Regions from separate parts of the Variovorax sp. LARHSF232 genome, predicted to be linked through region 1. Evidence: predicted binding sites of a transcription regulator. Region 1 holds the regulator's gene; each other region holds the start of a gene.
What was found. Region 1 encodes sigma-54, which starts transcription at its own class of promoters, with help from an activator protein. Its sites were predicted from a motif close to TGGCANGNAANCTGCTTT; they were not measured.
Positions count from the first base shown of each region.

Region 2: a site for sigma-54 is predicted at 3,748-3,765, ahead of ACIPRI_RS26245 (globin family protein). Genes of this name have one in related genera too.
Region 3: a site for sigma-54 is predicted at 2,935-2,952, ahead of ACIPRI_RS12820 (ammonium transporter). Genes of this name have one in related genera too.
Region 4: a site for sigma-54 is predicted at 1,587-1,604, ahead of ACIPRI_RS21325 (collagen-like triple helix repeat-containing protein). Genes of this name have one in related genera too.

Region 1 covers NZ_JBIXJS010000002.1:640,824-646,472, forward strand. Annotated here, with positions in the region: gene lptB (LPS export ABC transporter ATP-binding protein) at 1-726, shown strand, start outside; gene ACIPRI_RS08345 (RNA polymerase factor sigma-54) at 748-2,337, shown strand; gene ACIPRI_RS08350 (pectate lyase) at 2,357-4,177, opposite strand; gene ACIPRI_RS08355 (ATP-binding protein) at 4,429-5,649, opposite strand, start outside.
Region 2 covers NZ_JBIXJS010000018.1:12,117-17,765, reverse strand. Annotated here, with positions in the region: gene ACIPRI_RS26255 (aldehyde dehydrogenase) at 10-1,488, opposite strand; gene ACIPRI_RS26250 (AraC family transcriptional regulator) at 2,150-3,043, opposite strand; gene ACIPRI_RS26245 (globin family protein) at 3,277-3,684, opposite strand; gene ACIPRI_RS26240 (aldolase) at 3,939-4,739, shown strand; gene ACIPRI_RS26235 (Bug family tripartite tricarboxylate transporter substrate binding protein) at 4,726-5,649, opposite strand, start outside.
Region 3 covers NZ_JBIXJS010000004.1:134,477-140,125, reverse strand. Annotated here, with positions in the region: gene ACIPRI_RS12845 (hypothetical protein) at 1-316, shown strand, start outside; gene ACIPRI_RS12840 (methylglyoxal synthase) at 326-1,207, opposite strand; gene ACIPRI_RS12835 (hypothetical protein) at 1,204-1,407, opposite strand; gene ACIPRI_RS12830 (hypothetical protein) at 1,594-2,160, shown strand; gene alkB (DNA oxidative demethylase AlkB) at 2,221-2,862, shown strand; gene ACIPRI_RS12820 (ammonium transporter) at 3,022-4,224, shown strand; gene ACIPRI_RS12815 (serine hydrolase domain-containing protein) at 4,352-5,649, opposite strand, start outside.
Region 4 covers NZ_JBIXJS010000009.1:149,079-154,727, forward strand. Annotated here, with positions in the region: gene ACIPRI_RS21325 (collagen-like triple helix repeat-containing protein) at 16-1,368, opposite strand; gene imuA (translesion DNA synthesis-associated protein ImuA) at 1,607-2,416, shown strand; gene ACIPRI_RS21335 (DNA polymerase Y family protein) at 2,385-3,806, shown strand; gene ACIPRI_RS21340 (error-prone DNA polymerase) at 3,799-5,649, shown strand, end outside.

The DNA of each region.
Region 1 (5,649 bases):
AAGAAGAACTACGGCAGCCGCACGGTGGTGAAGGACGTCTCGCTGGACGTGCAAAAAGGCGAGGTGGTGGGCCTGCTGGGCCCCAACGGCGCCGGCAAGACCACCTCCTTCTACATGATCGTCGGGCTGGTGCGCGCCGACGACGGCCTGATCAGCATCGACGGCGAAGCCATCGAGCACATGCCGATCCACCGCCGCGCGCGCATGGGCCTGAGCTACCTGCCGCAAGAGGCCTCGATCTTTCGCAAGCTCAACGTGGCCGACAACGTGCGCGCCGTGCTCGAGCTGCAGCGCGAGCCGGACGAGCGCGGCGTGCTGCAGCCGCTGTCCAAGGCGCGCATGGAAGAGCGGCTGGAAGAGCTCTTGACCGACCTGCGCGTCGACCACCTGCGCGACTCACCCGCGCTGGCCTTGTCGGGCGGCGAGCGGCGGCGCGTGGAGATCGCCCGCGCACTGGCCACGCAGCCGCGCTTCATCCTGCTGGACGAGCCCTTCGCCGGCATCGACCCGATCGCCGTGATCGAGATCCAGCGCATCATCAGTTTCCTGAAGGAGCGCGGCATCGGCGTGCTCATCACCGACCACAACGTGCGCGAGACGCTGGGCATCTGCGACCACGCCTACATCATCAGCGACGGGCATGTGCTGGCACAGGGAACGCCCACGGAAATCGTCGAAAACGCCGACGTGCGCAGGGTGTACCTCGGCGAACACTTCCGCATGTAAGAAGGCTGCGCGAACACGTCCATGAAGCAAGGCCTGTCGCTGCGCGTATCGCAGCATCTCGCGCTCACTCCGCAATTGCAGCAGTCGATACGGCTGCTGCAGTTGTCCACGCTCGAGCTGTCGCAGGAAGTCGAGCAGATGCTCGACGAGAACCCCTTTCTCGAGCGCAGCGCCGAGGAAGCGCCGCGCGAGGAATTCGGCCTCGCGGCCGAGGATGCGACGGCCGCGCGCGACGTGCGCGACGAGGAGGCGGCGGGCCTGGCGCTGATGAACGGCCAGGACGGCGTCAGCACCATTGCGGCGCAAGACGCCGAAGTCACGGCCGCCGACGCGCCCGCCGACATCGCCGATGCCGAGCCCGACTGGGAAGGCGACGGCAGCGTCGACATGGCGCCGGACGACAGCGAATGGGGCAGCGACGCCCCGGCGCGCAACAACAACCTGGGCAACGACGAGGCCGCCGACGCCACCGAGCTGGCGCGCAGCCAGGAATCGCTGCAAGACTTTTTGCACCGGCAGGCGCTGAGCCTGCGGCTGTCCGAAGTTGACCGCGCCGCACTGCGCTTCCTGATCGAGTCGCTCAACGAGGACGGCTACCTGGAAGACTCGCTGCCCGCCCTGGCCTCGGGCCTGGCCGGCGACGACAACGACCAGTTCGACGACCTGGTGCACCGCTTCCAGATGGCGCTGGGCCTGCTGCAGAGCCTGGAGCCGGCGGGCGTCGGCGCGCGCGACCTGGGCGAATGCCTGGCGATCCAGCTGCGCGGCCTGGCCAGCGAGCACGAGGACGAGCCGCATGCCGAGGTGCGCAAGACCGCCCTGGCCGTCTGCAAGCAACCGCTCACCCTGCTGGCGCGGCGCGACTTCAAGCGCCTGGCCACGCTCACGCGCTCGAGCGAAGACAAGGTACGCGCCGCCATGCAGCTCATCGCGCGGCTGGAGCCTAAGCCGGGCCGGCGTTTTGTCAACGTGGAGCGCAACGTGGTGGTGCCCGACGTGATCGTTACCCGCCTGGGCAGCGGCACCAACGTCAAGTTCCGGGTGCAGCTCAACCCTGACGTGATGCCGCGCCTGCGCGTGCACGACATCTACGCCGGTGCGCTCAAGGCCCACAAGGGCGAGGGCAGCCAGGCGCTGAGCCAGCGGCTGCAGGAGGCGCGCTGGTTCATCAAGAACATCCAGCAGCGCTTCGACACCATCCTTCGCGTGTCCAATGCCATCGTCGAGCGCCAGAAGAGCTTTTTCGTGCACGGCGAACTGGCCATGCGCCCGCTGGTGCTGCGCGAGATCGCCGACGAGCTGGGCCTGCACGAATCCACCATCAGCCGCGTGACCACCGCAAAGTACATGGCCACGCCCTTCGGCACGGTGGAGCTCAAGTACTTTTTCGGCTCGGCGCTGGGCACCGAGACCGGTGGCAATGCCTCCAGCACCGCGGTGCGCGCGCTGATCAAGCAGTTCGTCGGCTCGGAAGACCTGAAGAAGCCGCTGTCCGACAGCCAACTGTCGGACATGCTCAAGGAGCAGGGTATCGAATGCGCGCGCCGCACGGTCGCCAAGTACCGCGAGGCGCTGCGCATCGCGCCGGCCAATTTGCGCAAGGCACTTTGACCGGCGTGCCCGGGCGGTGTCAGGCCGCCGGCGCGATGAACGAGATCAGCCGGCCCATGCGGCGAATGAAGTCCGACGTGACGATGAACTGCGGCTTCTCCCGCTTCACATACGGCTCGATCTCGGGCGGGTTGTCGGCCGGGTAGGGCGAGGTGTCGTAGACATCGCCGACATGCTTGCTGCGGTAGGCGGTGCCGGTGTAGGGCGTGGACGGTCCGGGGCCGCGGAAGGGATTCACGATTTCGGGCACGGGCGCGGTCCAGTAGTGCTTGGTGCCCAGCTCGTCGATCAGGGTGTCGACCTCCGATTGCGGCACCACCGGCGTCGTCATCTTGGCGCCCAGGAACAGGTCCGGGAAGTCGACCTCGCGGATCGAGAAGTACTTGGGCAGCTCGCGCGGCTGCGTGCTGCGCAGCGGCGAGCGCGCCACCAGTTCCGCCACCGCCGCGTCGCTCATCGACGCCAGCGTGTTGTACCTCGACTCCAGGCTGGCGATGTTGATGGCGCGGCCGGCCGAGTAGTGGCTCACGGTGTTGGTGATGTCCTTGTCGTAGAAGTAGGCGCCGTTGTGGATGTTGGAGCCGTAGCGATGCACGTACAGCGGCTCGTTGCTGCCCAGCTCCACGAAGGTGGGATGCGTGCGGCCGGCCAGCAGCGGATTGAGCTGCACCGCGTTGGCCGGCAGCGGCACCGTCTTGAGCCAGGCGATGGCTTCGGGAATGCGCTGCAGGTACTTGCGATCACCGGTCAGGGTGAAGTAGTTGAACAGCTGCTGGATGTTGGTCTGCGTCGTGTGCGTGGCCAGCGAGCGCGGCTCGTAGCTGCGCGCGCCGGCCGGCTCGCCGGCATTGCGCCCGCCCGTGATGCGCGACAAGTGCTGCAGGCTCCAGCCGGCCTGCGGCCCGGGGTTCTGCATCAGGCGCATGCAGTCCATGGCGCGCGTGATCGGCTCCACCAGCCGCGTCTCGCCCAGGGCGACGATGCACATGGTGAGGAACTTGATGTTCTCGCCCATCACGTCGTCGTTGAAGGTGACGTGCAGGGTGTAGTCGCCGTCTTCCATGCCGGCGCGCGCGCCCGCCGGCAGCTGCTGCGGGTTGGGCAGCGGCATCGACGTGATCGAGCCGGCGAAATGCGGGAAGCGCTGCGGCCAGCCACCGCCGGCAATGCCGAACTCCGGCCCGAACTGGGCGGCCAGGATGAATCCGATGGCCTTTTGCAACGGTGCCAGGAAGCGCGGGTCCTTCTTCTCCAGGTACATCCGCAGCATGAACTGCGAGGCCACGGCGGTGCCGGCGTCGTCGAAAGTGGCATTGCCGTAGTAGTGCTGGAATTCCTCCAGCCGCCAGCCGTTGGCGCCGATGGTCTCGTACCAGTGCTTGAGCGATTCCTCGCCGGCGAAATCGAAGATGTAGTTCCAGCCGCCGGCCGGATGCTGGGCTGCGGCCACGGCCAGCGCGGTGCGCTCGGCCGCCTCGTAGAAGCGCTCCTGGCCGGTGGCGTGGTAGGCGTCGAGGTACACATGGCCCACCGAGGGGGTGCCGGGCGGCTGGATCCAGCACATGGTGCGCTTGGCTTCCATCTCGCCGAAGGTCTGCGTCAGGTCGGGCGAATAGGACCAGACGTAGCCGCCGCGGTAGGACACCGTTTCGTCCATGTAGACCGCGGCCTCCTTCAACGCCTTGGCGGCTGTCTTCTGGGGCGTCTGCTTTTCGGCCACTGCGGCAGCCGCGGCGGCCGACGTCGAGCCGCCGGACGTGGTGGCGCTGTCCGAGCCTCCGCCGCAGGCCGCCAGGGTGAGCGGCGTCAGGACGGAAAGGGTGAAGTCTCTGCGTTTCATTGTTTTCCTCGGGTGGGTTGAAGTGCCGCACGATCTCCAACAAATCGGCGGTGTCATCAGTCGTCATACAACTGAGTCGCGGATGCTAGGCCCAACCGCCCGCGTATTCAAGGCCCTGCGGATAACGTTTACATCAGTAAAGATATCTGAAAACATATAAGTCATAGGACAACTGACATCTAGTTGCCCGAGAATCGCGTGCGCTATTCGGGTATGCCCGGGGGTACGGTGCTTCGAGCCCGTCGGGCAACTCAGGAAGCGTCAGCGGCCACCGGAGCGAGGCTGCGCTCGGCCTGGGCCGCTGCCAGCACGGCGCGCAGTGCGCCTGGCTGCACCGGCTTGCGCAGGGCATGCCAGCCGCGCTCGCGCGCCAGGGCGCTGGTGGCTTCGTCGATGTCGGCCGAAACCAGGGCGATGGCCAGCTCCGGCCGCAGGCGCTGCAACTGCTCGGCCAGTGCCACGCCGTCGGTGCGACCCGGCAGGCGGATGTCGCACAACGCCAGGTCGACGCCGTGCAGGTCGACGCCGTCCGCCATCAGTTCGTCGGCGCTGCCATAGATGCGCGGCCGGGCGTCCCAGTGGCGCAGGATGGCGACCAGGCCTTCGGCCACCACGGCGTTGTCCTCCACCACCAGCACCGACAGGCCGGGCCGCAGCGCGGCGGCCGGCGTCTCGGGCGCCTGCTGCGGCCCGCGCGCCGCTGGCGTGCTGGTCGCGCCCTGCGGGGCCGCCGGCAGCGCGAAGGCAAAGACCGAGCCGCGTCCCGGCGCGGAGCGCAGGCTGATCTGCGCGTCCAGCCGCTGCGCCAGCCGCCGCACGATGGCCAGGCCCAGGCCATGGCCGTGCCGCAGATTGCGCGCGGTGTTGCCGATCTGCTCGAAGTCGCCGAACACCCGTTCCTGGTCGCACGGCGCGATGCCGACGCCGTTGTCGCGCACCTCGATGCGCCACCGGTCGCCGCGCTGGCGGCAGGCCAACAGCACGCGGCCGTGCGGCGGCGGCGAGAACTTGAGCGCGTTGTCCACCAGATTGGCGATCATGCGGCGCAGGGCGACCGGGTCGCTCCAGGCCAGCGCATCGGCCGGGCAGCGCACCCGCACCCGGTGCGCAGCCCCGGCCGGCCTGGCAAATTCGCCCAGCAGCGCGGCCAGCGCGACCGGGCCTGGCGTCAGCAGGTCGGCGGCGGCTTCGATGCGGCCGATTTCCAGCAACTGCTGGGTCAGCCCCTCCAGCGCCTGCTGCGCCCGCGCCAATGCCGACAGGGTGGCCCGAAGCGTGGCGGGGCTGGCACCGTCGTGCAGCTGCTGCTGCAGCACCTCGGCCTGCAGCCCGATGGCCATCACCGGCTGGCGCAGGTCATGGTTGGCGGCCGAGAAGAAGCGCAGCCGCTCGGCCTGCGCCTGCTTGGCCGTCTGCAAGCCGGCCAGGGCCTGGGCCCGTAGCGCGCTCTCGTTGTGGCTCTGGCCGATGGA
Region 2 (5,649 bases), on a different contig from region 1:
ACGGCCGCCTCAGTACTTCCGGATGAAAGGGTCGGGCATGTCGAGGTCCGTAGAAATCCAGACGCTCTTGACCTCGAGAAACTCCTTGACCGCCTCGACACCGCCCTCGCGGCCCAGGCCGCTGTCCTTGTAGCCGCCGAACGGCGTGGCAAAGCTCGTTGACCGGTAGTTGTTAATCCATACAGTGCCAGCCTTCAGACGCTCCGACATGTGCATCGCGCGGTGCAGGCTTTTCGTCCAAACGCCTGCGGCCAAGCCGAAACGGATGTCATTGCCGATTTGGATTGCTTCTTCCTCATCCCTGAACTTCAGTACCGACAGCACCGGGCCGAAAACCTCTTCCTGCGCGATGCGCATCCCGTTGTCGACACCCGTGAAGATTGTCGGCTCCACGAACTGGCCGGCGCCGAACCCCGGGCCGCTGCGCACCTTGCCGCCGAATACGCACTTCGCTCCTTCGGATTTCGCCACCTCGATGTAGCTGACTACCTTGTCGAACTGCGGCTTGGTGGCGACAGGACCGACCTGCACGTCGGGCAGCGCAGGGTCACCGAGCTTTGCTTTGGATGCGATGCCAATCAGGCGCTCGACAAACTCGTCGTGGATGCTTTCCTGCAGAAGCAGGCGTGAGCCGGCCATGCATGTCTGCCCACCGGCGGAGAAGATGCCTGTGATGACGCCGTTGGCCGCGCGGGTGAGGTCCGCGTCGTCGAAAACAATGTTAGGCGACTTGCCCCCCAGCTCCAAGGTGACGCGCTTGAAGTGCTTGGCCGCAGCTACGCTCACGCGCCGACCACCCTCGTCACCGCCGGTGAACGCGATGCAGGCAACGTCGGGATGCTCAACCAGCGGCTCGCCCACGTCTTTCCCGTATCCAGTGACGACGTTGAATACGCCCGGCGGAAAGCCAGCCTCTGCGAATAGCCCGGCAAGAACGAGCAGTGATACCGACGTATGTTCGGAAGGCTTGGCTACGATGACGTTGCCAGCGGCAAGTGCCGGTGCAACCTTCCACGCTGTCAGCAGAAGCGACGAGTTCCAAGGCGTGATGGTTCCGACGACACCCACAGGCTCATAGCGCGTGTAGTTAAAGACCTTGGGCTTGTCCATCGGGATGACGGCCCCCTGGATTTTGTCGGCGAGGCCACCGTAGTAGTAGAAGTACTTGGCCATGTACGAAACCTGGCCACGCACTTCGGTGCGGAGTTTTCCATTGTCGCGGGCCTCCACCTCCGTCAGAACGTCCAAGTTGGCGTCGATGAGTTCGCCCAATTTGTGCAGCAACATGCCGCGCTGTGTCGCCGACATCGTGCTCCAGGGGCCATTCATGGCTGCCTTGGCAGCCTCGACCGCACGGTCGACGTCTTGGGCGTTGCCTTTGGGAAGCTTGGCCCACGGTTCACCGGAAAACGGGTCCAGTGAATCGAACCATTCCTCCGAGGTCGAGGTCTGCCATTCGTTACCGATGAAGAGTTTGTACTGCTGCATATTGCGCTCCGTAAGTCTCTGACTGATGGACAACCGGGTTCCATGCGACGCCGCTCTGTGCGTTCGCCTGTGGCCTTTGGTTGAAGTCAGTTTCGGGCTTCGCGCTCAAGCGAACAAACGATTAGTCCTGTCCTTGTCATGAGGTTTTGGAATCGATGGCGCCCGTGGTGTCGCAGTCCACGGAACAACACTGACGCCTGCTTGCCCCCCTAGTTCCAGCTTGGTGCCTCGGCATCGCCGTGCAGCAGGACGTTCTTCAATATGGGAGCAGCGAAGCGATGAATCGCGCTGTACAGGGGTGGGACGCCTGTGTTGGGATACGAGAGCTCCCAGGCGGAAACTTGGCGTCCAGCACAGCCGATACACGTCTGCAAATTGCGTGGCATTCCCATGCCGACTTATCTGCGTCCACCACGCATTCGGGCATGCCCTCTCCCCGAGCAGCGGCGAGCGTCTACACGTCCTGGTCGCTCCAAAGCCGCGCTTCACTTCCGACACAGTAAGGGCACTTTCACAAGCGATAGTGCAGCACTTGGCCGTGCGTCGCGCGCGGCGGTGCAGTATCAAAGTTGGCATGAACGCACGCGCAAAGCACTTCGGAGCGCCCTCCGATATTGCGTCGATTCTCGAGCACGCTCCGCGTCGCGGTCAGCCCCTTCCGTCAGCCGGCGACATGCTGCTCGGTGTGCTGGCTGCGCTCACTGGCACTTGCAGCGGGGAGCCTGCCCCTCGCGATGTCTGACCGCGGCGCGTTCACGTAGGTGCCGGGGGTCACGCCGTACTCCTTCCTGAAGATGGAAATGAAGGCACTCACGCTTTCGTAGCCCACCGTCAGCGCGACCTCCGTGACCGGCAGCCCCTGGCGCAGAAGTTCAACAGCCCTGAGCAAGCGGCTTCTTTGTTGCCACTTCTTGAACGTGAGGCCCGTCTGCCGCTCGAACACGCGCGACAGGGTGCGCTCGCAGGCCCCGACTTCGCTCGCCCACTCATGCAGGGTGCGAGGGTTCGAGGGCTCCGCCAGGATGGCGCGTGCGATGCGGGCTGCCCTGCGGTCCAGTGGCAATTGCATCCTGCATGCGGATGAGTCCACGCACTGAAGCTCCTCCCGGATGACCTCCTTCAGGCAGGCTTGCCGCGCCAGGTCCACGAAGCGATCCGAGCGCGCGAGATACCCCACGAGTTCGATAACCAGTGTCGACACCGGCGAAACACTGCAATCGTCCAACGCCTCCAGTCCGTGGGTCGAGAGGTGAATGCAGAAGACCTTGCAGGGGCGCGCCACCGCAAGGCCGTGCTGCCGGTGGGGCGGTATCCAGACCATGGAGTGCGGCGGCGCGCGCCACTCGCTCGACGTGGTGGATGCCGTCAGCGTCCCATCCAGGCTGAACACGACTTGGAGCGTAGGGTGCGTGTGCGGCGGAAAGAACAGATTGGCGCCGCACATTTCCGAGCTGACGCAGAAGCTCTGCTCGTCAACAGCAAGTCCAGGCATGGGCATTCGTCCGGTGCTGGCGATGGGCCAAGCCTCAGCCTGCGTCGCGCGCGGATCGTCCATCCTGCGCCAGTGCCGCGACCTTCGACGGTGTGGCCGAAGACAAGGAATGCAAGTAACGCATATGAATCTCCTGGTTCAGTTGGACACACTCACCACGGAAGCTCTCTCCCCGAAGCAATCGCAACAAGCGCGCCAGGCAAGCGCGCCCGCGGCCTCGCACCATTCAGTCGCGCATCGGCTCGTTCTGCCATGCCTTGCACCGACAAGGTGCCGACTTGCGCCGGCCCTTCGCGTCATAGGTACGCGCTGCGCGTCATCGCGCCGGACAGGAGGTCGTACGCGGCTTCCCACGCCTGCTTCGTCCTGGCGTCGAAATCGGCACCCAGGCCTTCTTCCAGGGTCGCAAGCAGGGCAGCACCGACCAGCGCATAGTGTTCCGGGCGGACGCCGTAGCCCACATGCCTCGCGGCCAACTCCTGCACGTCACGCATGATGGTCGGCAACGCGTCGAGCCGCTCGACGACGTAGCGTAGCGTCGCCATTAGCTTGTCTTGCTGAACCGAAACTTCGCCTTTGAACATCGGCCGCAATTGCGGCGCCAGCTCGAACAGCTTCTGATAGAACAAAGCGCCGACTTCACTCGCATTCGGGGCGACTTTCCTGAAGCTGCCTTGCACCAGCTCGACCTGCGTTGCATTCATCGCACGACCTCTTTCCAATGGTTGATGGGCATGCCCTGAATTCCTGCAAGAGCACAGCGACGTCAAGCAAACTGTGTGCCATCGAACAACAGGTTGTCCAGATGCGACTTACCCCGATGTCTGTCGCACGCAAACTGTCCGATTCCAGGATTGACTCGCGGAAACGGCATATGCTCGAATGAACGGGCTGGGCAACTTGTTGTCCATTCGTCGCCGCCATCCCCGGCGGATGCCAGATCCAAGAAGGAAACACCATGAACAGCAAGAATGCGACCCGAGATCGGGTTGACGAGGAGATCGCACGCAAGGTGCAGCTCGATACCCGGCCGCTCGATGAAAAGCTGGTCCTGGCCTGCCGAATGCTCGGTGCCGCCGGTCACTGGCACGGTGGGCTCGCAGGCCAGATCAGCGCACGCGGCGTGGACCCGGGGACGTACTGGACGCTGAAGTTCGGCATCGGCGCCGACGAGGCCATGATCGACGACCTGATCCTGGTTGACGACGACTTGCGTCCGCTCGACGGCACATCGCTTCCCAACCCCGCAACGCGCTTCCACCTCTGGGTCTATCGCGCGCGTCCGGATGTCCAGAGCATCGTGCACACGCACCCGCCGGCGACATCGGCCCTGTCCATGACCGGCCAGGCACTTGTCGTCTCGCACATGGACGCGACCCCGTTGTTCGACAACTGCGCCTACCTGGCCGATTGGCCCGGTCTGCCGATTGCCGACGACGAAGGTTCCATCATCTCGCAGGCGCTTGGCAGCAAGAAGACGCTGCTGCTAGCCCACCATGGGCTGCTGACCGCTGGGGCCAGCATCGAGGAGGCGGCCGTACTGGCGCTCTGGCTGGAACAGGCTGCAGCAGCTCAGCTGCGCGCCGCCGCGCTCGGCTCGATCACGCCGGTGAAACCCGAGCTGGCGCGCGAGTCGCGGGATTTCCTGCTGAAGCCGGAGATCATCAGCCTGACCTTCCAGTACTTCGCCCGAGCCGTCTTGCGCGAAAGCGGCGACTGCCTTCACCGAGGCACCGAAGGAAACGTCAATCCGCAGTGATCTTGTTCGCCTTGATGATCTGCTCCATCGTGGCGGCTTCCTTCCTGAGATAGGCATCGAATTCCGCGGCGCTGCTTCCCACCGGCTCCATGCCCTGCCTGGCAAAGGTCTCGCGCGCCTCGGGCGTCTTCACGATCTCGGAGATGTCCTTGTTCAACTGGCTCACGACATCGGCCGGTGTGCCGGCCGGCGCGACGATGCCGATCCAGATGTCGTAGACCGCATCTTTCCACCCGCTCTCGGCGATGGTGGGAATGAATGTCGCGCCCGGCCAGCGCGCAGCCGAGGACACCGCCAAAGGACGCAGCTGCCCTGACTTGATGTAGGCGCTTGCCGCAGCAAGCGAGACGATGACCGCCGGGACCTGGCCGGCGATGGTATCGGTGAGCGCCGGGGCCGCTCCCCGGTAGGCGACGTGCTGCAGACCCGCTCCGGAGGCCCTGCTCAGCATTTCTCCCACCAGATGGGCCGCACCGCCGATGCCGTAGGTGGCATAGCTGCCATTCGCCGCGTTGAGCTTGCTGGCGTCGACGAACTCGCGCAATGTCCTGGCCTGGCTGCCCGGTCCGACCGCAAGAACGACCGGGCCTCGCGTGAGCTGGGTGACCGGCGTGAAGTCCTTGAAGGCGTCGTATCCCGCCTTGCTGAAGATCTGCGGGTTGACGGTGTGGTTGTTCGACGTGAGCAGCACGGTCGTCCCGTCGTTGGCGGAACGCGCGACCAGCGCGGAGGCGATGTTGCCTCCGGCACCAGGGCGATTCTCGACCACGACCGTTCTTCCGGTCTTCGTCCCCAGACGCTCGGCGACGTAGCGGGCCATGAAGTCGCCGGCGCCACCTGCCGCAGTGATGACGACGATCTTCATGATCTTTCCCTCCTGCGCAGCCGCGGGGCCGCACATCGCCAGGGC
Region 3 (5,649 bases), on a different contig from region 1:
CGAGAGCGAACTGGATGCCGGCATGCAAAGCGGCGTGCAGGTGGTGCTGCAAAGGGTGCCGCTGCAGATGGATGACCAGTCGGTGCTGGTCGGCGCCGAGTACGAGCCCAGCACCCGCATCGCCACCTACCACTACGTGCAGCCGCGCAGCCTCGACCCGGGCACGCTGCGCAGCCGCCTGACGGCCAAGAACTGCAGCGCGCCCAACACCCGCGCCATGTTGGGCCGCGGAATCAGCTTTCGCCATCTCTATACGGTGGGCACGCGCCAGCTCGGCGTCACGGTGAAAGACAGCGACTGCGCCAGCCGCGGCTGATCCCTTTCTTCAGGGCGCGGTGGCGCGCCCGATCGCGGCGGCCCAGCGTTCCGCCATCGCCGGCGAATTGAAGCAGGTGGTGTCGTGCGAGGCGGTGCACACCGCACGCTCCAGCAGCTGGATGTCGGCCTCGTGCTGGCGCGCCACGTGCGGGTCTTCGAAGAAGATGGTCTTGTGGCAGCAGCGATCGAGCACCAGCTCGGCGATCTGCGCGTCGCCGCCCATCGGACCGCTCTGGTAACGCGTGACCCAAGGCGTATCGGCCGGCCAGCCGCGCGACCAGGCCAGCTCGTTGAGCAGGCCGCCGGTGGTGCCGGTGCCCACGCGCGCCGAAAAACGGGACAGCAGATCGAAGTGATCGGCCGCAAATTCGAGCATGCGCGGTTTGAGCGCGTCGTGCGCAATCAGCGCCACCGTCTGGCCGGCCAGCGGACGCGCCAGCGCCGCCGCATCGCCCACGCCCGCATGCACGCATTCGACGGCGATCCATTCGGCGGCACCGGCCGCGGTGGAAACGAAAGGCTTGCCGTGAATGACGCACTGGCGCTTGAGCGCCTGCGTCTCCGGGTAGAGCGAGGACGGATCGACCGGGTCCATGAAGTAGATGACGCCGTCCAACGCATGCTCGGGCGCCAGGCCTCCCGCGATGCTGGAGGCCAGCCGCATCACGCCGCCGTCGACGCCCGTGGGCAGGCGCACCAACGGCGCATGCCCGGCCAGAAGGCCGAGCCGCACGAGCGCGTCGTAGGTGCCGCCCACCGCATGCAGGCCCAGGTTCAGCGCGCGGATGCTGCCTTCGCAAGCCCGGGCCCAGCCGGCCAGCGCACCATCGCCATCCTGGCGATGCGTGCGGTGTGCGACCAGGCCGAAACGCATGCGCGCGCCGCTCAAGCAGCCTCGCCCGCCGGCGGCTCGTTCCAGGTGCCCGGATCAGCGGCCCTGGGTTCGCTCCACAGGCAGGGCCCGCACATGGTGGCGGTGTAGACGGTCTTGCCGTCGCGCGTGCCGCTCACCACCGGCGAGCTGCCGCAGATCTCGCATTTGCCGGTGTAGTCGGGCTCGTAGCGGTCGATGGAGGTGATAGGTTCCATTGTCAAACGTCAATCTTGGTTGCGTGGTCCGTGAATTCTTCCATCGCGATGATGAACGCGTGAAGACCAGCCGCTCTCGTTGGTTATGTATTGAACCTATATTCAGGAAGGCAGGCAGAAATGTGCCACTCGAATAAGCGATAAGTTCGCAAGAACCGGACCATAAAAATAGCGTCGCCTTCCACCGTGTCCAACACGCCCGGCATCCTCAAGATCACAGGCCCCGAGTCGGCGCCCTACGTTCTGGGCCAGCCCATTTTCGTCTACGACCGCGACGTGCTGCTGGCCACGCTCGACCCGGTGCCGGTCCGCAAGAATGGCACCGAGATCCACATCGAAGCCTTCAAGCCGGCACGCACCGTGCGCCGGGAACGCCGCCACATCGGCCGCCTGATCTTCCTGGAGATCTGCGCCTTCATCGCCGAAAACTTTCCGCAGATCCAGGCGGTCAGCTTCATCTTTTCGCGCCAAGTCGACGCGCTGGGCGGCGGTGCCGAACAGGCGGCGGCCCGCTCCGAAACCATGTCGCGCATCGGCGCGCTCGACGTCCGCATCGCGCCCAAGGCCGACGCGCGGCCGGGGCATTTCGTGGTGTCGGGCATCTGGGCCTATAGCGAGGGAAACTATGCAGCACTGAAGCGGGTGCTGGAAGAAGAGCGTGCGCTTTATCGCGAATGGCCGATCGGCACGCGGCGGCGCGAACATGGCGGCGTGGTCGCCAGGCTGCGCCGCCTGGTGTCCCGGCGCGCCTAGGGCCTGTTCACACGTTGTGAACAGGCCCTCGCGTCCTTTTCAGCGCGCGCCCCGACGGCCATGACGGCAAGCCTCTTCCACGACGACGAACTCATCACGCTTGCACCCGGCGCCGTGTTGCTGCGCGGCGCTGCCCTGCCCGACGAGACGGCCATCCTCGCCGCCGTGCACGAGGTGCTGGCACAGGCGCCGCCGCGCCACATGGTGACGCCCGGCGGCTTCACGATGTCGGTGGCCGCGAGCAATTGCGGCCGACTCGGCTGGGTGAGCGACCGGACCGGCTACCGCTACCAGGCGCACGACCCCGAAAGCGGCCGCCCCTGGCCCGCCATGCCGCCCTGCCTGGCGCGATTGGCCCGCGAGGCGGCCGCCCGGGCCGGCTTCGACGGCTTCGCGCCGGACGCCTGCCTCTTCAGCGTCTACCAGCCCGGCGCGCGCCTCAGCCTGCACCAGGACAAGGACGAGCGCGAAGCGGCAGCGCATCCCCTGGTCTCGTTGTCGCTGGGCCTGCCCGCCACCTTCCAGCTCGGCGGCCTGGCGCGCGCCGACAAGACGCTCAAAGTGCCCGTGGTCCACGGCGACGTGCTGGTCTGGGGCGGCGCCTCGCGCCTGCGCTACCACGGCGTGGCGACGCTGCCCGACGGCGAGCATCCGCGGCTGGGACGCCGGCGCGTCAACCTGAGCTTTCGCCAGGCCGGCTGATCGCCGCCGCCGGGACTGCGCATCGTTGCGGTGCGCACCATCAGGCGGCAAGCTGCACCATGCTTGCGCGTTTGGCACCAATATTGCTTTCTATCGGCGCACGACTTCTTCATTGAGGTCAACACGCACCATTCAAGAGCAATATCGGCACCAATATTCATGGACGCACTAACTCAGGGCGCAAACGCACTTTTCATTCTTCTCGGCGCCATCATGGTCCTGGCCATGCACGCGGGCTTCGCCTTTCTGGAGCTTGGCACCGTGCGCAAGAAGAACCAGGTGAATGCACTGGTCAAGATCCTGGTGGATTTCTCGGTGTCCACCGTCGTGTACTTCGCGGTCGGCTATGGCGTGGCCTACGGCACCCATTTCTTCGTCGGCGCCCAGGAGCTGGCCAAGCAGAGCGGCTATGAGCTGGTGAAGTTCTTCTTCCTCCTGACCTTTGCCGCGGCCATTCCGGCCATCATTTCGGGCGGCATCGCCGAGCGCGCCAAGTTCTGGCCGCAATTGATCGCCACCGCGGTGATCGTCGGCGTCGTCTATCCGCTGTACGAGGGCATCGCCTGGAACAAGGCCTTCGGCATCCAGGCATGGATCGCCTCGGCCACCGGCGCCGAATTTCACGACTTCGCCGGCTCGGTGGTGGTGCATGCCATGGGCGGCTGGCTGGCACTGCCCGCCGTGCTGCTGCTGGGTGCACGGCGCAACCGCTACCGCGGCGACGGCTCGCTGAGCGCGCATCCGCCCTCCAGCATTCCCTTCCTGGCGCTGGGCGCCTGGATCCTGTGCGTGGGCTGGTTCGGCTTCAACGTGATGAGCGCGCAGACCCTGGACAAGATCTCCGGCCTGGTGGCAGTCAACTCGCTGATGGCCATGGTCGGCGGCACCCTGGTGGCGTTGGCGCTGGGCAAGAACGACCCGGGCTTCGTGCACAACGGCCCCCTGGCCGGCCTGGTGGCCGTGTGCGCCGGCTCCGACCTGATGCATCCGCTGGGCGCGCTCGTCACCGGAGGCATCGCCGGCGCCATCTTCGTCTGGATGTTCACGCTGACCCAGAACAAGTGGAAGGTGGATGACGTGCTGGGCGTGTGGCCGCTGCATGGCCTGTGCGGCGCCTGGGGCGGCCTGGCGGCCGGTATCTTCGGCCAGCAGGCGCTGGGCGGACTGGGCGGCGTGAGCTTCATGGCCCAGTTGATCGGCGTGGTGATCGGCGTGGCCTGGGCCCTGATCGCCGGCGGCGCCGTCTACGGCACCCTCAAGGCCACGCTGGGCCTGCGCCTTTCGCACGAAGAGGAATACGTGGGCGCCGACCTGTCGATCCACCACATCACCGCCACGCCAGAACGCGAAGCCAATTGGTAGCCTCCCGGCTTTTCACTTCGCTTCGCTGCGTGTAATTCGCCACCTCCCGAGGAGGGGACCTCACCAGCGGCCCGGCGAAGCCGGTTCCGCGGTGTGGGGCTGGCGGGCGGGTGGGCTGCCTTCTTCTTCAACGCATCAGGTAGTCGGCCAGGGCGCGGAAGGCGGGCAGCATCACGGGGTCGCTGGCGGCGTTGGCCGCTTGAGGCGCGGAGGCGAAGCGGGCGATGACCATTTCGGCCTTGGGATCGATGTAGATGGTCTGGCCATGCACGCCCCGCGCCGCAAAGGCGCCGTGATCGTCGTGCGAAACCCACCACATGTCGCGATAGCTCCAGCCCGGCAAGGTGGCGTAGCCGGCCTTGGCAAACACCTCGCGGTTGCCGCCCTGGCGGATGTCGTCGATGGCGGCCTTGGGCACGATGCGCTGGCCATTGAATGCGCCACCCAGGCGCATCATTTCGCCGAAGCGGGCCATGTCGCGCGTGGTCAGCTGCAGGCCGCCGCCGGCGAAGGCGGTGCCGCTGGAATCGACGGCGATCATGGCGTCGCGCTCGGCCCCCAGCTTTTGCCAGATGCGCTCGGACAACAGCTCGCCGACCGACTTGCCGCTGGCGCGCCGCACCAGCCAGCCGGCCACGTCGGCGTTCACGGTCTGGTAGGCAAAGGCCTGGCCGGGCTCGCGCTCGCGTTCCACGGTCCTCGCGTGGTCGTAGAAGCCCTGCGGACCGGCATAGCCGGGCGGGCGCGGCAGCACGCTGCCGGCGCGCACATAGGGCCAGATCTCCGCTTTGGGGTCGGCATAGTTCTCGGAGAACTTGATGCCGGTCGTCATGTCCAGCACCTGGCGCACGGTTGCATCGCCGAAACCCGAATCCTTCAGCTCGGGGATGTAGTGCGCCACCTTGGCGGCCGGATCGAGCTTGCCCTCGGCCACCAGCATCTCGCCCAAGGTGCCGACCAAGGACTTGGTGACCGACATCACGATGTGCCGCGTGTGCGGCGTCATCACGCCGAAGTAGCGCTCGTAGACGATGCGGCCCTTGTGCAGCACCACCACGGAATCGGTGTAGTTGCTGGCCAGCGCTTGCTGCCAGCTCATGATGGCACCGCCGCCCACCGGGAAGGTGATGGCATTGATGTCGCCGCGCTCGGCGCGCGGCAGCTCGGCCACCGGCCCGTCGCCACGCCAGATCTCGGACGAGGGCACGAACTGGCTCCAGTGCGCAAAGGACCAGCGCGTCTGCGGGAACTTGTAGAAACTGCCGTCGACGTAGCGCACGGTCTTCTCGGGCGCGGGCGGCGTGCCTTGCATCCAGCCCATGCGAACCGGGTCGCTGGCGGCCGGATCGGGCACTTGCGGTGCCTGGGCGAAGGTGGCGCGAGCCGCCAGGGCGGCGGCGGCAATGATGGCGAATCTTCTTCTTG
Region 4 (5,649 bases), on a different contig from region 1:
ATCCGTCAGGCACCCTTACTTGAGGCCGCCGACCAGGCCGCCGACCGTGTTCAGGGTGTTGTTGACCAGGGTCGTCGTGCTGCCGGTGCCGCCCGTGCTGGTGCCGCCGCTCAAGGCCGTGGTGACGGGGGCCGTCACCGGCGCGATGGCCGTCGTGACCGGGGCCAGTGCGGTGGCCACGGGCGACGTGATGGGGGCGATGGCGGTGGTGACCGGCGCCAGCACCGTGGTCACCGGAGCCAAGGCCGTCGTCACAGGAGCCAGGCCCGCGGTCACAGGTGCCAGGGCCGTGGTGACCGGCGCCGTGGCGGTGCTCAAGCCACCCAAGGAGCCCACGCTGATCCCTGCGCCTGCCCCCACGCCGGCACCGGCTGCGATGCCGCCGCTGCCGATGCTGGCACCCGCGCCGGCACCGACACCCAGGCCTGCGGTGATCGAACCCACCACCGGGGTGAGCCCGCCGCCCGCACCGGCGCCGCTGCCGCTGGTCAGCAGGCCGCCGGCCGCGGTGACCGAGTCGCCCAGGCCCGAGGTGAGCTGGTTGCCCTGTAGAGCCCCGCCGACCTGGCTGGTCACGCCGGCCACAGGCACGCCCAGGCCCGTGCTATCGCCCAGCTGCTGCGTGGTGGCCGTCAGGGTGCGGTCGATCGGAACGATCACCTGGCTGTTGAGCCCGGTGGTGACCTGGCGCACCGCCGGGTTGTCGGTCACCGTCTGCAGCTTGCCGCCCACGCCGACGACGGTGTCACCCACCTTGTCCACCAGGCCGCCTGCGGTCGAGGTCACGGGACTGAGCGGCGTTTGCTGGCCCACGGTCGTGACCAGCGCGCCGGCGCTGGACACCGTCTGGCCGGCGCCCACCACCACCGGCGGCAGGCCGCCCAGGGTGCCGCCGACCGGATCGGTGCTCTTGCCGAGCTGGCCCAGCCCGCCGCTGACGGCGTCGCCGACCTTGTCGATGGTGTTGCCCGCGTTGGCGATGACGCCGCCCGCCGGAGTGTTCTGCCCCACACCCGACACGGCGTTGCCGACGCCGCTCACGGTTTCGCCGACGCCGCCGACGATCTGGCCGGTGGCCGAGGGCTTGAGGGTTTCGCCGCCGGTGCCGCCACCATTGCCACCGCCCGAGCCACCACCGGAGCCGCCGCCCGAGCCGCCACCGCCGACGGTGGTGCCTCCACCGCCACCGCCACTGCCGCTACCGCTACCACCATCCGCGGAGATGCCGCCGGGGGGGCCACCGCTGGTGCCGCCAAGATCGCTTTGCAGCTTGCCGCTGGAGTGGCAGGCGGCCAGGACCGCCAGCGCAGCGACGGCACTGGCCGTGCGCACGAAGGAAGCGAGTTGCGTATGGGAAAGGACTGTCATGAAGGGACCTCCTGGTTGGAACCTGCGAATTGCTGAATCGATTGAGCTTTTGTCCGACCTGGCGACGTGCGTCAGGCTGGTTCAGGATAGGTCTGGGTAACAATCCAAAACAAGTATGTGCAAAGTTCTCAAAATTGAGACAAGGTGTTCGAATGTGAAGAAATCACTCTGTCAGAAGTGCTAATCAACTTTGATGATGGACGAAAAGACTGTATAAAAATACAGTTATTCTTCCATCATGGGCCTTCTCTCCCTCTCCGCCGCTTACGTCGCTCCCGCCGGCCAACCGATCTGGCGCGGTGACGAGTTGGGCGCGGCCGACGCCGCGGCCCTGCCCACCGGCCATGCCGCGCTCGATGCGCAATTGCCCGGTGGCGGCTGGCCGGTGGGCGCGCTGACCGAGTTGCTGCAGGCCCAGCCGCAGGCGCATGCCTGGCAACTGCTGCTGCCGGCGCTGGCGCAAGTGGTGCAGCAGAAGAAGAGCGCGCCAGTGGCCCTGATCGGTGCGCCCTACGAACCCTTTGCCCCGGCCCTGGCGGCCGGCGGATTGCCGCCCGAGGCCCTGCTGTGGATCCGCTGCGAGGCCCCGGCCGCGCGCCTGTGGGCCTGCGAGCAGGCCCTGCGCTGCGCCGAGGTGGCTGCCGTGCTGGCCTGGCTGCCGCGCGCCCGGGTGGGCGAGTTGCGCCGGCTGCAGCTGGCGGCGGCGCAGCATGAGGCGCTGCTCTTCGTGTTCCGGCCCGAATCGGCGGCGCAATCGGCTTCGCCGGCGCGGTTGCGCCTGGCGCTGTCCGATGCCGGGCCGCAGCACATGGACATCCGCATCCTCAAGCGCCGCGGCCCACCGCTGGCCGCTCCGCTCACCTTGCCGGCACGCAGCGAGCGCCTGGCCGCCTTGCTGGCCGCCAGCCAGCTGCGCCGCAAGGCGCGCCAGCAGCAGGTGGGCGGTGCAGTGGTGGAGGGCGCGGCGGCGGTGGTGCGCATCGAGGCGCAGCCTTTGCCTATGAAGGAGGGCATCCATGCACTGGATCGCCTTGCGCTGGTTGCCTGACCCCCACGCTCGGCACTGCGTGTCCTCGCTGCCCCCCGAGGGGGCCGCCGGCGGCCTTGGGGCGGCCCGGCGGCCGCCGGATCTCGCCTTGCCCAGCATGGAAGCGCTGGGCTGGTGGGCCTTGCAGTTCACGCCGCGCGTTGCCTGGCTGGACGAAGCCCTGCTGCTGGAGGTTTCGGCCTGCGAGCGCCTGTGGGGTGGTCGGCTTGCGCTGATGCGCGAACTGGCGCGGCTCAACCCGGTGGCCGGCACCCGCATCCAGCAGGCCCATGGCGCCACCAGCCTGGTCGCGCTGGCGCGGCTGCGCCTGTTTGCGCGTGGCCAGCGGCCAACGCCTGATTGGCCTGCCGGCCTGCCGTTGGACACCTTGAGCGCCGCCCGCGAGCACCTCGAACTGCTGGCCCGCATGGGCTGCCGCAGCTGGGGCGATGTCGATGCCCTGCCGCGCGGCGGGCTGGTGCGGCGCTTCGGTACCGGCCTGCGCGACGCGCTCGATGCGGCCTGGGGCCGGGTGCCCGAACAGCACCGCTGGCTGCAACTGCCCGACCTGTTCGAGCAGAAGCTGGAGCTGCCCGCGCTGGCCGACAACGCCTCCGAGCTGCTGTGGTCGGCCAACCGCTTGCTGGCCAGCCTGCAGATCTGGCTACGCGCTCGCCAGCGCGGCGTGCTGGCGCTGGAGCTGCAATGGACGCTCGACCTCAAGCGCTACAACGGCGTCGACCTGCCGCGCCAGGAGCAGATCGCCGTGCGCACCGCCCAGCCCACGCAGGACATGGCGCACCTGCGCCGCCTGCTGAGCGAACGCCTGGCGCTGACCCGGCTGGGCGCGCCGGCCAACTGGATTGCACTGCGTTCGCTCGAAACCGTGCCCTGGGCCGGCGCCAGCACCAGCTTCCTGCCCGAGGACAACCGCAAGGGCGACAAGCTGCACGAGCTGGTCGAACGCCTCGGCGCCCGCCTGGGCCCGGACCAGGTGCTGATGCCGGTGGCCCAGGCCGACCACCGGCCCGAGCGCATGCAAAGCTGGAGGCGCGCCGCGCTGGCCGCATCGTCCGCTGCGCGAGCGGGCAGGAAGGCGCCGGCCAGATCCGAGGCGCAGCAGCAACAGCAGCAACAGCAATCGGGTGCCCTCTATCCCCCCTGGCTGCTGCGCGAGCCGCTGCCGCTGGAAGTTCGCGAGGGCCAGCCGCACTACCAGGGGCGCCTGGCCCGGCTGGTCGGCCCGCAGCGGGTGGAGGCCGGCTGGTGGAATGAAGGCCAGCTGGCGGTGCGCGACTACTTCATTGCCGAGAGTCCTGGTGCGGGCCTGGTGTGGGTCTTTCGCGAGCGGTCTTCGGCCTGGTTGACGGAAGAGCCAGCACGCTGGTTCCTGCAAGGCGTCTATGCCTGAACAACGCCCCCCGCGCCGCCCGCCCAAGGTGATCGCGCTGCCGCGCCGGCCGTCGCCGCCGCCACGGCAGCAGCCGGCACCCAGGCCGCCGCCTGCGCTGCCGGCCTATGCCGAGCTGCATTGCCTGTCCAACTTCAGCTTCCAGCGCGGCGCCTCGCATCCGGAAGAGTTGATCGAACGCGCTTACCGCCTGGGCTACTCGGCCCTGGCCCTCACCGATGAATGCTCGGTGGCCGGCGTGGTGCGCGCCCATGTGGGCCTGCGCGAATTGCTCGAAGCCCTGGACGAGCACGACAAGGCGCATCCCGAAGCAGCGCCACAGCCGCGCAACGAAGGCTTTCGCTTCCTGCCCGGCAGCGAGTTCGACTTCGGCAGATTCCGGCTGGTGGCGCTGGTGCATGACCTCGAAGGCTGGGGCAACCTGTGCGAGTTCATCACTGCCGCCCGCACGAGTCGCCGGGCCGCTCCCAAGACGAGTACCGAAGCCCTTCAGGGCGAAGGTTGCTTTGTGCGCGCGCCCAAGGGCGAGTACCACGTGAGCTGGGACGAGAGCGACCTCGCCTCGCTGACGCATTGCGAGATCCTGCTGGCGCCCAAGCGTTCGCCGGGCGGCCCGTCAGCGGATTTCGAAGACCTGCTGTGCGCCGATCTCACGCGCGCCCGGCAGCGCTTCGGCCCTCAGCTGTGGCTGGCGGTCGAGCTGTTCAACGAGTTCGACGACGACCTGTGGCTCGCCACCCTGCAGCGCGCCGGCGAAAAGACGGACGTGCCGCTCATCGCCAGCGGCGACGTGCACATGCACCTGCGCTCGCGCAAGCCTTTGCAGGACGTGGTCAGCGCCGTGCGCGAAGGCAAGAGCGTGGCCGAATGCGGCTTTGCGCTGCAGGGCAATGGCGAACGGCACCTGCGCGCGCGCATGCGCCTGGCCCAGCTCTACCCACCTGAATTGCTGGCCCACACGGCCGTGGTGGCGCAGCGCTGCCATTTCAACCTGGACGTGATCCGCGAGCACTACAAGTACCCGCTGGAAACCGTCGCCGGCGGCGAGACGCCGGCCCAGAGCCTGGCACGCAAGACCTGGGCGGGTGCGAATGAGAAGTTTCCGGGCGGCATCCCGCCCAAGGTGGGCAAGCAGCTCGAGCACGAGCTCACGCTCATCTGCGACATGAATTACGAGATGTTTTTCCTCACGGTGGAAGACATCGTGGCCTTTGCCAAGAGCAAGAAGATCCTGTGCCAGGGCCGCGGCTCCTCGGCCAATTCGGCGGTGTGCTTCTGCCTGGGCATCACCGCCATCAATCCGGAGACCGGCAACCTCCTGTTCGAGCGCTTCATGAGCCGCGAGCGGCGCGAGCCGCCGGACATCGACGTCGACTTCGAGCACCAGCGGCGCGAAGAGGTGATCCAGTACATCTACGAGAAGTACGGCCGCGAGCGCGCCGCCATCGCCGCGGTGGTGATCTGCTATCGATCGCGCAGTGCCCTGCGCGACGTGGGCAAGGCGCTGGACGTGGACGCGCGCCTGGTCGACGAGTTCGCCAAGGACCACTACTGGTTCAGCGACAAGGTGATGGCCGAGCGCCTGCAAGAGGCGCAGGAGCGCTGCGGCGTGACGCAAGACGCCTTCAAGCTCGTGCAGTGGATCGAGCTCACGCAAACGCTCAAGGGCTTTCCGCGGCACTTGAGCCAGCATGTGGGCGGCTTCGTGCTGACCCAATCGCGCCTCACGCGGCTGGTGCCGGTGGAGAACGCAGCCATGAAGGATCGCTCCATCATCCAGTGGGAAAAGGACGACCTGGAAGCCATGGGCATGCTCAAGGTCGACGTGCTGGCGCTGGGCATG